3 regions of the Streptomyces sp. NPDC101110 genome follow, and region 2 is predicted to be linked to each of the others. Evidence: riboswitches for the same ligand, from Rfam matches in the RefSeq annotation. Region 2 holds a riboswitch; each other region holds the start of a gene.
The links. A riboswitch is a leader RNA that binds a small molecule or an ion and turns the genes downstream of it on or off. The one in region 2 is predicted to bind thiamine pyrophosphate.
Positions count from the first base shown of each region.

Region 1: it holds a riboswitch for thiamine pyrophosphate, as region 2 does, so the genes downstream of both, ACIQU3_RS26780 (thiamine ABC transporter substrate binding subunit) here and thiO (glycine oxidase ThiO) in region 2, are expected to answer to the same signal.
Region 3: it holds a riboswitch for thiamine pyrophosphate, as region 2 does, so the genes downstream of both, thiC (phosphomethylpyrimidine synthase ThiC) here and thiO (glycine oxidase ThiO) in region 2, are expected to answer to the same signal.

Region 1 covers NZ_JBIVZM010000012.1:196,276-201,067, reverse strand. The annotation lists gene ACIQU3_RS26785 (ABC transporter permease) at 1-439, opposite strand, end outside; gene ACIQU3_RS26780 (thiamine ABC transporter substrate binding subunit) at 463-1,527, opposite strand; TPP riboswitch at 1,622-1,728, opposite strand; gene rlmN (23S rRNA (adenine(2503)-C(2))-methyltransferase RlmN) at 1,796-2,902, opposite strand; gene ACIQU3_RS26770 (hypothetical protein) at 3,027-3,344, opposite strand; gene ACIQU3_RS26765 (e9imm peptide) at 3,443-3,652, opposite strand; gene ACIQU3_RS26760 (hypothetical protein) at 3,887-4,078, shown strand; gene ACIQU3_RS26755 (SRPBCC family protein) at 4,256-4,705, opposite strand.
Region 2 covers NZ_JBIVZM010000021.1:45,224-50,015, forward strand. The annotation lists gene ACIQU3_RS34910 (thiazole synthase) at 1-392, opposite strand, end outside; gene thiS (sulfur carrier protein ThiS) at 395-595, opposite strand; gene thiO (glycine oxidase ThiO) at 592-1,776, opposite strand; TPP riboswitch at 1,774-1,885, opposite strand; gene ACIQU3_RS34925 (hypothetical protein) at 1,938-2,288, shown strand; gene ACIQU3_RS34930 (NAD(P)/FAD-dependent oxidoreductase) at 2,321-3,562, shown strand; gene ACIQU3_RS34935 (Rv2175c family DNA-binding protein) at 3,673-4,038, shown strand; gene thiE (thiamine phosphate synthase) at 4,299-4,792, shown strand, end outside.
Region 3 covers NZ_JBIVZM010000004.1:205,414-210,205, forward strand. The annotation lists gene thiC (phosphomethylpyrimidine synthase ThiC) at 1-1,588, opposite strand, end outside; TPP riboswitch at 1,581-1,770, opposite strand; gene ACIQU3_RS10275 (YibE/F family protein) at 1,843-3,600, shown strand; gene ACIQU3_RS10280 (SsgA family sporulation/cell division regulator) at 3,761-4,195, opposite strand; gene ACIQU3_RS10285 (IclR family transcriptional regulator) at 4,294-4,792, opposite strand, start outside.

The sequences.
Region 1 (4,792 bases), on a different contig from region 2:
GGACGACGACCGCGTAGTTGAAGAAGACGTGTGCGAGCAGGATCGCCCACACGGTGGTGTCCAGCCGTACGCCCCACAGCTCGTCGAGCAGCCCGCCCCGGCCGACCAGGGCCAGGAACGCCGTGCCGACGACGACCGTGGGCAGCACGAACGGGACGGTCACGACCGCTCGCAGGACCTGTTTGCCGGGGAAGTCGAAGCGGGCGAAGACGTACGCGCCGGGGAGCGCGACCAGCAGGGTGAGCGTGGTGGAGACCAGCGCCTGCCAGGTGGTGAACCACAGGACGTGCCGGACGTCGGACTGACCCAGCACCTCCCCGATCCGCCCGAGATGCCAGACCCCGCCGGCCTTCAGACCGCGCGCGACGATCGCGGCGACGGGGTAGGCGAAGAAGACGGCGAAGAACGCGACGGGCACGGCCAGCAGACCGAGCCGCACCGCGCTCCCGCGCCTCCTGCGGGCTACTTCAGTACGAGTGAGGTCCACGACTTGACCCACTGGTCGCGGTGACCGGCGATCTTCGCCGGATCCATGGTCTCGGGGTCCTTCACCTGCGGCCCGTACTTCACGAACTCCGGCGGCACCTGCGCGCCCTCGGTCACCGGGTACACGAACATGTTGAGCGGCATGTCCTCCTGGAACTTCCTGCTGACGAGGAAGTCGAGGAATGCCTTGCCGCCCTTGGCGTTCTTGGCGTTGGCGAGCAGCCCCGCGTACTCGACCTGCCGGAAGCAGGTGCCCTCGGCGACGCCGGTCGGGGCCGTGCTCGGCTTCGGTTCGGCGTAGAGGACCTCGGCGGGCGGCGAGGAGGCGTACGACACGACGAGCGGCCGGTCCCCCTTGGCCTTCCTGCCGCTGGACGAACCGGAGAACTCCTGGTTGTAGGCCTGCTCCCAGCCGTCGACGACCTTCACGCCGTTGGCCTTGAGCTTCTTCCAGTAGCCCTCCCAGTCCCCGTCGCCGTACTCGGCGGCGGTGCCGAGCAGGAAGCCGAGCCCGGGCGAGGAGGACGAGGCGTTCTCGGTGACGAGCAGGTTCTTGTACTGCGGCTTGACGAGATCGTCGAAGCTGCGCGGCGGCTGGAGCTTGTGATCGGCGAAGTACTTCTTGTCGTAGTTGACGCAGATGTCGCCGGTGTCGACGGGCGTGACCCGGTGCTTGTCCCGGTCGACGCGGTACTCGGCCTTGACCTGGTCGGCCCCCTTCGCCTCGTACGACTGGAACAGGCCGTTGTCGAGGGCGCGGGACAGCAGGGTGTTGTCGACGCCGAAGAAGACGTCGCCCTGCGGGTTGTCCTTGGTCAGGATGGCCTTGTTCACGGCCTGGCCGGCGTCGCCGTCCTTCAGGACGTTCACCTTGTAGCCGGACTGCTTCTCGAAGGCCGCGATGACGTCCTCGGACGCGGCCCACGAGTCGTGGCTGACGAGGGTCACGGTCTTGGGGTCACCGGACCCCTGACCGCCGCCGGACGACCCGCAGCCGGCGAGCGTGCCGACCAGGCCGAGCCCGACGACCGCCGCCGTCATCCGCTTCTTGTTGTTGCTCACTGGATTCCTCCTGGAGGACCAGGAGAAGACGCGGCCCTGCCCGGGACTCCGGGTCCCGGGCAGGGCGCAACAGCTCGAGTGGTGACCGATCTCCCTACCCAGAATGACCTGGGCCAGGTTCGGAGGGTCTGCGGCCGTGTGCCGCACTCTCAGCGCTGTGGCGCTCCCCTGTCGGAATATGCAGGTGTGGATGTGAAGGTGCCGATTATGAAGCTGTACTTATGAAGCCGTACTGACGACAGTCAGACTACCGTTCGGTGGCGGCGAGCTGACCACACGCCCCGTCGATCTCCTGACCACGGGTGTCCCGGATCGTCACCGGCACACCATGGGCGGCGATGGCCTCCACGAACGCCTTCTCGTCCTCGGGCCGCGAGGCGGTCCACTTCGACCCGGGCGTCGGGTTCAGCGGGATGAGGTTGACGTGCACGGGCTTGCCCTTGAGCAGCCGCCCGAGCCGGTCACCGCGCCAGGCCTGGTCGTTGATGTCCCGGATCAGCGCGTACTCGATGGACAGCCGGCGCCCGGACTTGGCGCTGTACTCGAACCCGGCATCCAGCACCTCGCGCACCTGCCACCGGGTGTTCACCGGTACGAGGGTGTCGCGCAGCTCGTCGTCGGGGGCGTGCAGGGAGATCGCCAGCCGGCACTTGAGGCCCTCGTCGGCGAACCGGTGGATGGCCGGGACGAGTCCGACCGTCGAGACGGTGATGCCCCGCTGGGACAGGCCGAGGCCGTCGGGCTCGGGGTCGGTGAGCCGCCGGATGGAGCCGATGACCCGGTTGTAGTTCGCGAGGGGCTCGCCCATGCCCATGAAGACGATGTTGCTGAGCCGCGCGGGACCTCCGGGTACTTCTCCGTCCCGCAGCGCCCGCATACCGTCCACGATCTGGTGCACGATCTCGGCGGTGGACAGATTCCGGTCCAGTCCGGCCTGCCCGGTCGCACAGAACGGACAGTTCATCCCGCAGCCGGCCTGCGAGCTGATGCACATGGTCACCCGGTCCGGGTAGCGCATCAGCACGGATTCGACGAGCGTCCCGTCGAACAGCCGCCACAGGGTCTTGCGGGTGGTGCCCTGGTCGGTCGACAGATGCCGCACGACGGTCATCAGCTCGGGCAGCAGCGCTTCCCGGAGCTTGCCCCGGGCACCGGCCGGAATGTCCGTCCACTGCTCCGGATCATGCGCGTACCGCGCGAAGTAGTGCTGCGAGAGCTGCTTGGCACGAAACGGCTTCTCCCCGACGGCCGCGACGGCCTCCTTGCGCTCGGCAGGAGTGAGATCGGCAAGATGCCGCGGCGGCTTCTTGGCTCCGCGGGGGGCGACGAAAGTGAGTTCTCCGGGCTTAGGCATGGCCGTACCAGTGTCGCAGATCAACCGCGGCAGCCAGGGCCGGAGTGGGGTGGGGGCGGTCACCCTGCGGGTGGTACCCGTCGCCGCCGGTCGGCCTGGGACGACTCGGGGACGCCCCGCTCGATCACCCGTCTGCTCCCTGCCACTCGTCCAGCCGGACCCTGACCTGGTGGTTGCGGTCGTCGTGCCAGTAGACCTCACCAGCGGCCAAGGCTCCGAGGACCGGAAGCTCCATCCCCAGCGGCATGCGCGTGATCTCCGCCAGCGCTATGGCATCCGGCACGCCGTCTATCCGTATGAAGACCCCGAAAGGCCGGCGCCCGGTGACCGTTCCCGTGAGCCGGCTCCCCACAGGCACGGCCGCGACGGTCGCCGCCCAGCCCGCCCGCACCGCCTCCGCGGCCGGCATTCCGGGGTTCTCGGCCCATCCGTACTCGTCCATCGTCAGATCATGACGCAGCAAGCGCGCAGAAGACGCGGGCACGTCGTGACCTCGATGGACGCAGGGGACTCTCACCCGCAGCGGGGTCGCCTGTGTGTTTACAGGGCGAACGGCTCGTAGGACAGGGCTCGGTCGACGACCTTCTCCGGCGTCGGCTGAGGGTCGTGGTCCCAGAAGACGTAGTCGGTGATGTGTGGGCAGCCGAGTCCGCCTGCAAGTGCTGTGACGATCTCGTCGGCTTCGGCCTCGTCGGCGTACTCGGCGTTCAGGAGCCGCCGGACGAGGTGGACACCCTCCGCTCGGCTCATGTTGCGGCGCGTGCTCACCATCTCGCCTGCTGTCCGGTCGGCGTCATGCGGCCGAGGGTACTCAACTCGGGCTGCTGACCTTGAGCTGCGGCTGGCGTAGGCCTCTCGGCCACCCGCCCCGAGGGACGTGGGATGACGCGCCGGCCGCTCATGCGAGCCCAACTGCGCAACCGTCGCCCTGGGGAGTCCGCCTGACAGGATGGGGCGGACCATCACAAGAAGCGGGGGTCGAGCATGCTCGTGCTCATACTGTCGGTTGTCGTCCTGCTCGTCATCGGCGGCTGTGTCTGCGTGTACTGGACCGCCCGGGGCGACGCCCCGCGTTGGGCACGGGGCGTGGCCAGGGCGACGCTGCTCGGCAGTGAGATCGCCCGCAGTGCGAGCCGGAGTTCCCGCTCGCGGCAGCAGAGCAGCGGCGACGACTAGACGTTCCGCCGCGCCAACTCAGACGGCCCGCGCGAGCCCGCCCCCTGGCGGCGCTGAGCCAGCCATGGGAGCGAGGGGGCCGAACCCCCTACTCGGCCGCGTGCTCAACCGGTCCTTGAGGAGCTGCTCGTTCTACGCGGTCGTGTGCTCCAACCGGTCCTTGAGGAGCTGCTCGTTCTACGCGGTCGTGTGCTCCAACCGGTCCTTGAGGAGCTGCTCGTTGCGCGGGAGTTCCTTGCGGACCTGGGGGCGTACGACGAGCGGGACCAGGACCTTCCCCATGCCGTGGCCCTCGAAGTCGATGTCGATCGTGACGTGTGAGCGCCGGCCCTCGTCGTAGGGCTCGACCGCGCCGTGCACCTGCGCCCGGACCGGACCGTCCACACCGCGCATGCCCCAGCTGTGCGGCGGGTCGTACTCGGTGACCTCCATGGTCATCGGCATGACGCGACGGCCGACGTGCCGGGTCACCCGGACCTTGCTGCCGATGCCGACGGGCCCCTCGTCCAGGCGCTCCGCGGACACGGCGCTCAGCTGCCACTCCGGCATGTGGCCGGCGTCCATGACGTACTGGTAGACCTCCTCGGGACGGCAGTCGACGTCGATGCTCTCTCGGATGATGGCCATGATGGCCTCCTTTGGGAGGTACATCTGCATCGTCCCACTTCAGGCCCCCGGCTGCGCCCCGAGAACCTGCCCGGGACGGGACGGGCC
Region 2 (4,792 bases):
GGCAGCACCGTGAACCCGTCGTCGACCAGGGTCTCGGCCGCTTCCAGCGTCTCGATCGGGTCCGGCAGTAGCGTGCGCTCGTCTGCGATGACCTCCAGTTTGACGAGGTCGGTGCCGAGCGCCTCGCGCGCGAGGCGGGCCGTGAGGACGGCCTCGCCGGCGGTGAAGCAGCCCGCCGTGTTGGGCAGCACCCGGATGCCGAGCCGGTCCAGGACGGACAGCACCGAGCCGTGCACCGAGGCGTTCACCCGGCGCATCGCGACCGTCGTCAGCTCCGTCCCGGACGCGGCCAGCGACCGCTCCAGCACATCGAGGCTGGGCGCCCCGCCGGTGCCCATGATCAGACGGGACGTGAAGGACGTACCGCCGAGGACGAACGGATCGTCGGCCATGGTCAGCCTCCTTGGACGGCGGTGAGGACTTCCACGCGGTCACCCTCGGAGAGGGGCGTGGAGGACCACTGGGTGCGGGGGACGACCATCTCGTTGAGCGCGGCGGCCACACCCGAGGGCGAGGCGGTGAGCGACCTCACGACGGCGTCGAGAGCCGTGCCGGGTCCGACGTCCCGGGGCTCCCCGTTGACGGAGATGTTCATGCGGGCTGCTCCGAGAGTGCGGTGGCGGGACTGAAGCGCTTCGGGGTGAAGGGGCGGGCCTCCTCGGGGAGTTCGCCCGTCGCCAGGACATGGGCCAGGGCGTCGCCGGTCACGGGTGTGAGCAGGACGCCGTTGCGGTAGTGCCCGGTGGCCAGCAGCAGGCCCTCCAGACCGGTCGGGCCGAGCAGGGGCGCGTTGTCGGGGGACCCGGGGCGAAGGCCGGCCCGGGTCTCGGTGAGCGGCAGCTCGGTGATGCCCGGGACCAGCTCGTGCGCGTCCCGCAGCAGCTCGTACACGCCGCCCGCCGTCACGGTCGTGTCCCAGCCCAGCTCCTCGCTGGTCGCCCCGACGACGAGCTCGCCGCTCGCGCGCGGCACCAGGTAGACGTGGCTGCCGCGCACGACCGCGCGCACGGTCCGGCTCAGGAACGGCCCGTGCCGCTGCGGCATGGTCAGCCGCAGGACCTGCCCCTTCACCGGCCGCACCGGAGGAAGCACGTCCGCAGGGACGCCCGCGAGCCGTCCGCTGAGGCTGCCCCCGGCGAGCACCACCTGCCCGGCGGCCGCCTCCGTCCCGTCGGCCAGGACGGCGCCCGCGGCCCGTTCCCGGACGACGGTGAGCCGCTTTGCCCACGTGCGGTGGAAGACCACACCCGTCCGCTCACACGCGGCGACCAGCGCCCCGGCCAGCCGCCGGGGGTCGATCTGATGATCCCCGTCGACCCGCAGCCCCCCGCGCACCCCCGGCGCGAGCATCGGCTCCAGGCGCCGGCACTCGCGCCCCGACAGCCACTGCGACTCCAGCCCCGACTGCTGCTGCAGGGCGTGCAGTTCGCGCAGGTGGGCCCGGTCGTCGGCGTCCAGCGCCACGGCGAGCGTGCCGCACCGGCGGTAGCCGAGGTCCCGGCCGGTCAGCTCGGTGAGCTCGGCTGCGAAGTCCGGGTAACGCCGGGCGGAGGCGAGGTTCAGGCCGAGCAGGGTCTGTTCGCCGTAGTGCAGTTCCGTGACGGCGGCCAGCATCCCGGCGGCCACCTGTGCGGCTCCGCCTCCCGGCTCGGGGTCCACGAGGGCCGTGGCGAACCCGCGTTGCGCGGCCCGCCAGGCCGTGACCAGGCCGATGATCCCGCCCCCGATGACCAGGACGTCCGACGACACGGACGTTGATGTGGACGTAGGCGACATGGGCGTCCAGCCCCTCCCTTCGCCGGCATGACCCGGATCAGGTTCGTACGGTCGGAGGCCGCCAGCCTCCCTCTCAGCCCGGTGCGTCCGGGCTCCCGCGAGTGCTTTACGTTGGCCACCCTAGCCCGATGCCCTGTCCCGCAGTAAGGGAGCCTCGTCCCATGGCCCGATCTCTCGACGGTCTCGTCCTCGCCCCGGTCGCCGACCAGGCCCCGGGCCAGGTGGGCACCCGCACCCGGTTCACCTATCACGAGCGGCAGGGCGAGATCTGGGCCGAGTACACCGGCGGCGACGTCGTACGCGGGCACCTCGTGGGTACCCGGGAAGGTGACCGGCTGGACTTCCGCTACGTCCAGCTCAAGCAGGACGGCACCACGTCCTCCGGGCACTGCGTCTCCTCGGTCGTGGAGCTGCCCGACGGGCGGGTGCGGCTGGAGGAGACCTGGGAATGGGAGTCCCAGCGGGGCAACGGCACGAGCGTTGTGGAGCAGGTCACGGCGCATGAGCACTGACTGACAAAGCGTCAGGTGTCTATGGTGATCAGGTGAGCGAGCAGACGCAGGGACCAGGTTCGTCCGCGCCGCGGCGCGTCGTCGTGGCGGGCGCGGGCATGGCCGGGGTGCAGACCGCCGTGGCGCTGCGCGAGCAGGGCTTCACCGGTGACGTGATCCTGATCGGCGCCGAACCCCACCAGCCCTACGACCGGCCCCCGTTGTCCAAGGCCGTCCTGCTCGGCAAGTCCGAGGGCTCCGCCTTCGACGTCGACTTCGAAGCCCTCGGCATCGAACTGCGGCTCGGCTGCGAGGTGCTGGGCCTGCGCCCCGCCGCGCACGAGCTGGACACCGAGGACGGACCCGTGCCGTACGACGTCCTGGTCGTCGCGACGGGAGCGGAACCCGTCCGGCTGCCCGGCACCGAGGGCGTGCCGGGCGTGCATCTGCTGCGCACCCTGGACGACGCCGAGCGGCTGCGGCCCGTGCTGGCCCGCCAGCACGACATCGTGGTCGTCGGCGCGGGCTGGATCGGCGCGGAGTTCGCCACGGCCGCCCGCGAGGCGGGCTGCGCGGTGACCGTGGTGGAGGCGGCGGAACGGCCGCTCGCCGGGGCGCTGCCCGCCGAGGTCGCCGCCCCGATGGCCGGCTGGTACGCCGACGCGGGGGCGGACCTGCGCACGCACGCGCGCGTGGAGCGCGTCGAACCCGGTGCCGTCGTCCTCGACGACGGCTCGCGGCTGCCCGCGGGCGCGGTCGTCGTCGGCATCGGCGCCCGCCCCGCCACGGCCTGGCTGGCCGGCTCCGGGATCGCGCTGGGCACCCAGGGCGAGATCGTGGCCGACGAGCACCTGCGCACGGCCGTGCCGGACGTGTACGCGGTGGGCGACTGCGCCTCCTTCCCCTCCGGGCGCTACGGTGAGCGCCTGCTGATCCACCATTGGGACAACGCGCTCCAGGGGCCGCGCACGGTCGCCGTGAACATCGTCGGCGGGGCCACCGGGGAGCCGTCGGCGGTGTACGACCCGGTGCCGTACTTCTGGTCCGAGCAGTTCGGGCGGTTCGTCCAGTACGCGGGGCACCACGCGGCCGCGGACACGACCCTGTGGCGGGGCGACCCCTCCGGTCCGGCCTGGACGGTCTGCTGGCTGCGGGGCGAGCAGCTGGTCGCGCTGCTGGCGGTGGGCCGGCCCCGGGACCTGGCGCAGGGCCGCCGCCTGATCGAGTCGGGCACGCCGATGAATCCGGTGCTGCTGGCGGATCCGGCCAGGCCCATGAAGGCGGCGACGGCCTAGACGGCCCCGCCCGGGGGAGGGCCGCGGTGCGGTGCCGCAGGGAGCGGCGCGTCCGCCCGGGTGGACCGCCCGGCTTCCGACTGTCAGTGGCAAATGGCAGGCTGGTTTCCGTGACCGAGATTGACGCAAAGATCGATGCTCTCGTCCCCGCCTGGCTCACCCTCCCCGACATCGCCGAACAGCTCGGCGTCGAGGTGACGCGTGTGCGGCAGCTGGTCAAGGACGGCCAGCTCATCGCCGTACGCCGAGGTGAGAACCGCGCACTGCACGTCCCCGCCGCCTTCATCGACGGGGACAAGGTCGTCAAGGGCCTGTCCGGGACCCTGACACTGCTGCGGGACGACGGCTTCACGGACGAAGAGATGCTGGAGTGGCTCTTCACCCCGGACCCCAGCCTGCCCGGCACCCCCGCGCAGGCGCTCAGCGAGAATCGCGGCACGGAGGTGAAGCGCCGCGCCCAGGCGCTCGCGGTCTGACCCGGCCGCGACGGGACAACCGTCCGGTGCCGTGTGAGCGGGGCCGGACCTGAACAACCGCCCGATGTGGGGGCCGTGATCCGAGGGGTCACGGCCCGGGGTGGCGCACGCCCGGTGGGGGTCTGCGGCCGCGGGCGGGCGCAGGCGTAAGGTGCCCGGGGCGACGTGGCGAGCCCAGGTGCGTCCCGCGTCGTACACCTGCGCACGCCGCCCACGCGGGTCCGCCCGCACGCCACCGACATCCAGGGGGACACACACGCATGACCGGCACCGCCGCCGCCACCGCACGGGCCCAGCTCGCCGACGCCCGGGTCTACCTCTGCACCGACGCGCGCAAGCGGCAGGGCGACCTGCCGGAGTTCCTCGACGCCGTGCTGGCCGGCGGGGTCGACATCGTGCAGCTGCGGGACAAGGGCATGGAGGCCGGTGAGGAACTGGAGCACCTGGCCGTCCTCGCCGAGGCCTGCGCCCGGCACGGCAAGCTCCTCGCGGTCAACGACCGTGCGGACGTCGCCCACGCCGCCGGATCCGACGTGCTGCACCTCGGCCAGGGCGACCTCCCCGTCCCCGCGGCCCGAGCCCTCCTCGGCGACGACGTCCTGATCGGCCGCTCCACCCACGCCGAGTCCGAGGCCGCGGCGGCCGCCGTCCAGCCGGGCGTGGACTACTTCTGCACCGGTCCGTGCTGGCCGACCCCCACCAAGCCCGGCCGTCACGCCCCCGGCCTGGACCTCGTCCGGTACACGGCAGGTCT
Region 3 (4,792 bases), on a different contig from region 2:
CGTCGTGGAACTCCCGTGCCGTGTCCGGGTCGAGGGCCAGGTTGAACTGGTCCTCCCACCGGAACTCGAAACGGGCGTCGGACAACGCGTCGTCCCACTCCTGCGCACCGGGGTGCCCCTTGGCGAGATCCGCCGCGTGGGCGGCGATCTTGTAGGTGATGACGCCGGTCTTGACGTCGTCGCGGTTCGGCAGGCCCAGGTGCTCCTTGGGCGTGACGTAGCACAGCATCGCCGTACCCCACCAGGCGATCATCGCGGCGCCGATGCCGGACGTGATGTGGTCGTACGCCGGTGCGACGTCCGTGGTCAGCGGGCCGAGCGTATAGAACGGAGCTTCATCGCAAATCTCCTGCTGAAGGTCGATGTTCTCCTTGATCTTGTGCATCGGGACGTGGCCCGGGCCCTCGATCATGGTCTGAACGTTGAAACGCTTCGCGATCCGGTTGAGTTCCCCGAGCGTGCGCAGCTCCGCGAACTGTGCCTCGTCATTGGCGTCCGCGATCGATCCGGGCCTGAGGCCGTCCCCCAGCGAGTACGTGACGTCGTAGGCGGCGAGGATCTCGCACAGTTCCTCGAAGTTCTCGTACAGGAACGACTCCTTGTGGTGCGCGAGGCACCAGGCAGCCATGATCGAGCCGCCGCGGGAGACGATGCCGGTCTTGCGGTTCGCCGTCAGGGGTACGTACGGAAGGCGCACCCCCGCGTGGACCGTCATGTAGTCCACGCCCTGCTCGGCCTGCTCGATGACCGTGTCCTTGTAGATCTCCCAGGTCAGTTCCTCGGCCCGGCCGTCGACCTTCTCCAGCGCCTGGTAGAGCGGCACCGTGCCGATGGGCACGGGGGAGTTGCGCAGCACCCATTCACGTGTGGTGTGGATGTTGCGGCCCGTGGACAGGTCCATGACCGTGTCGGCACCCCATCGGGTCGCCCAGGTCATCTTCTCGACCTCCTCCTCGATGGAGGACGTCACCGCCGAGTTGCCGATGTTGGCGTTGACCTTCACCAGGAACCGCTTGCCGATGATCATCGGCTCGATCTCCGGGTGGTTGACGTTGGCCGGCAACACGGCCCGGCCTGCGGCGATCTCGTCGCGGACCACCTCGGGCGAGACGTTCTCCCGGATGGCGACGTACTCCATCTCGGGCGTGATCTCGCCGCGTCGGGCGTACGCGAGCTGGGTGACAGCCTGTCCGTTCCTGCCGCGGCGCGGCTGGCGGGGCCGGCCGGGGAAGACCGCGTCCAGGTTGCGGAGACCCCCACGGGGCGACGTGTGCTTGATGCCGTCGTCCTCGGGACGGACGGGGCGGCCCGCGTACTCCTCGGTGTCGCCGCGGGCGATGATCCAGTTCTCGCGCAGCGGCGAAAGGCCCCTGCGGACGTCGGTGTCGACGAGTGGATCGGTGTAAGGGCCGGACGTGTCGTACAGCGTGACCGACTGGCCGTTGGTGAGGTGCACCTGACGAACCGGCACGCGCAGGTCGGGGCGGGTGCCCTCGATGTACGCCTTGTGCCAGCCGATGGACTTACCGGCCTCCTCGGACGTCTCGTCCTGAACGGAGGCAGGCGTGCGTGCGTCCTTGTTGGTCATGAGACCTACTCCCTACGCCGGCATTACCCGGTAACAGGTTCGGCGGTCGACGCAGCCGTTTCCGTCCGGCGACGTTTCGTGTGAAACATCACTCGACTCCGGCAATGTTTCATGTGAAACATCGCCGGGACGGAGGTCAGCGCCCTCTCAGCCCGGTGCTCCGAGCTCCCGCGTGTACAAAAGGTGCCCCCACGCTAGCGGCAATTCTGGCGCGGTGAACAGAGGGCCCCCCTCGTTCTTGCGATGATCGGGCGGTGACCACGACGCAGCGTCCCTCCTACCCATCGCCCGAGCCGCCCCGCGGATCCGGCGCCGGAAGCGGCCTTGGCCGTGGTGACGGCGCTGGTGAGGGCCACGATTTCGCAGCCGGCGCCGGACAGGGGCCGACCGGGCCACAACGGCCGGTCAGGCCGCAGGGGCCGGGCGGGACGCATGCCCCGGTCAGGGGCCAGGGGCCGGGCAGGCCGCAGGCCCCGGCCCCGAGACGGGGCCCCGAGTTCGGATACGGGCAGGACGGGGGTTTCGGTTCCCGGAACAGCGGTGAGTACGGGCAGGGAGCCGGTCACGACCCCGCTGCCGGGCACGGCCCGGGACCCTCCGGAGGTGGCGGCCACGGCCACGACGGCGGAGACGGACAGGGTCACGGTGGAGACGGCGGACAGGGCCACGGTCACGGCGGAGACGGCGGTCACGGGCACGGTCCCGGTCCGGGTGGCGGGCACGGGCACTCCCACAGTCACGGCCCGGCCACGCCGGTCTCCCTGCACCTGCGCAAGGTCATCGCGGCGATCCTGATCCCGTTCGCCGCCGCCGTGCTGGTGGGCCTCGCCGTGCTGTGGCCGGGCGGCGCCCCCGCGCACGAACGCACCGGCGTCGGCTTCGACCGGCAGACGCAGGACGCCACCGTCACCAAGGTGGTCGAGGTGAGCTGCAAGGAGGCCGGCGCTTCGGGCGTTCCGCCGACCGGCGACACCTCCACCGCCGAGGGCTCCTCCGCTGTGCAGCAGGAGAAGGGCACCTGCAAGCGGGCGACGATCCGGGTGGACAGCGGCGACGACAAGGGCCGTACGTTCACCGAGATCATCCAGCCGGACCAGTCCCGCCAGTTGCGCGAGGGCCAGGAGGTCGTGGTCGCCTACGAGCCCTCGGCCCCGAAGGACCTGCAGTACTCGGTCACCGACGTCAACCGCCGTTTTCCCCTGGCGCTGCTCGCGGGCATCTTCGCCATCGCCGTGGTGGTCGTCGGGCGGATGCGGGGCGTCATGGCGCTGGTCGCGCTGGCCATCAGCTTCATGGTGCTGAACTTCTTCATCCTGCCCGCGATCCTGCAGGGATCCAATCCGCTGGTCGTGGCGGTGGTCGGCGCGAGCGCCATCATGCTCATCGCGCTGTACATGTGTCACGGCCCGTCGGCCCGGACGTCCGTGGCGGTGCTCGGCACGCTCATCTCACTGCTGCTGATCGGCATTCTCGGCTCGGTGTTCATCGACTGGGCCGCGTTGACCGGCAACACCGACGACAACACCGGGCTGATCCACGGCCTCTACCCGACGATCGACATGAGCGGTCTGCTGCTGGCCGGCGTCATCATCGGCTCGCTCGGCGTGCTCGACGACGTCACGGTCACGCAGACCTCGGCGGTCTGGGAGCTGCACGAGGCCAACCCGTCGATGGGCTGGCGGGGGCTCTACCGCGCGGGCATCCGGATCGGCCGCGACCACATCGCCTCGGTCGTCAACACGCTCGTCCTCGCGTACGCGGGTGCCGCGCTGCCCCTGCTGCTGCTGTTCTCCATCGCGCAGTCCAGTGTGGGGACGGTCGCCAACAGCGAGCTGGTCGCGGAGGAGATCGTGCGCACACTGGTCGGCTCGATCGGCCTGGTGGCCTCGGTGCCGGTCACCACGGCCCTGGCGGCGCTGGTGGTCTCGGCCGACCGTCCCGGCGCGGAGCCCGCCCCGGAGACCGCCGCTGTCCCGGCACGCGGCGGAAGGGGCCGGCGCCGCAAGCGCTGACGCCCACGAGTTCAGCACCCCCCCCCGCCATGCGGAGGAAGGCCGAACCGAGGAAGGGCGCACCGCGGAAGATCGTAGGACGATCACAGGAAGAAGCGTTCCTGCAGAGCTCGGCGGCACCCGGTGAAGCGTTACTCCACCGTGCCGCCGGGTCCATGTCTCAGCCGGCGCTCTGCTCGGCGAGGATGCGGTCCAGGGCCTCGTCGAGGTGCGCGTCGAAGTCGGCGAGCGAGCCCTCCTGGCCCAGCGGCACCAGCTTGTCCGTTCGGTCGAGGAAAGCGACGAGCGGTGCCGTCGAAGACCGGAACAACGCCTGGTCGCTGCCCACCTGAAGCCGGATCAACACCTCGCCCAACGCGTCGGGTTCGACGGGCGTGACACGCACATCGCCCTCCCCGCACGGGCGGCCGACCCCATCGATCAGCAACTCCCGCCCGAAAGCCCACGTCACCGGGGCGTCACCGGGCAAGTGGAACGTCAGCCGTACGGCATAGGGATCACTGGACTCATAGCGCAGCTCCACCGGAATGCGGAAGGAGAGCTCCTCGGACACGAGAAAGCTCATCATGACCTCTGCTTGTACGGACTCGCGCATCGATAACCCCGTCAAATCGCCGTCACTGGCCGGGAACGAACCTCTGATACTTGGTGAATCTTGCTGAACGTACACAGCAGATCACAAGGAGTGAGTTTTCACATAGTGATAGAGAGCGCGAGCGAGCCGAGCAGGCGCCCGATCTCGACCTGCAACTGACGGACCGCCGGCAGCAGCCGCTCGGCCTGGTGTGCGGGGAGTGAAATGGCCATCGTCGCGGCCGTGCTGCCGAGGGTGAGGGGAATCGCGGCGCAGACCGCGCCCAGGGCGTACTCCTGGCGCTCGGTCACCGGCTCCATCCGCCGGATCCGCTCCAGGCGTCTCAGCAGGCTGTGGTTGTCGCGCACCGTGTAGGGCGTGAGCGGTTGCACCGGATAGCGTTCGAGGTGGTCGCGGCGTGCGTCCTCGTCCAGTTGGGACAGCAGGCATTGTCCGACGGCGTGCGCGTGCCCTGTCTCCCGGAAGTCGGCCCACTCCTCGACAGCCGGGTTGACCGGGGTGTCGGAGACACACATGACCTCGATCTCGCCCTCGCGGTAGACCGCGTAGTACACGGGCACGCCCAGGGCGTCCCGGCAGTGTGCGAGCGCGTCGGCG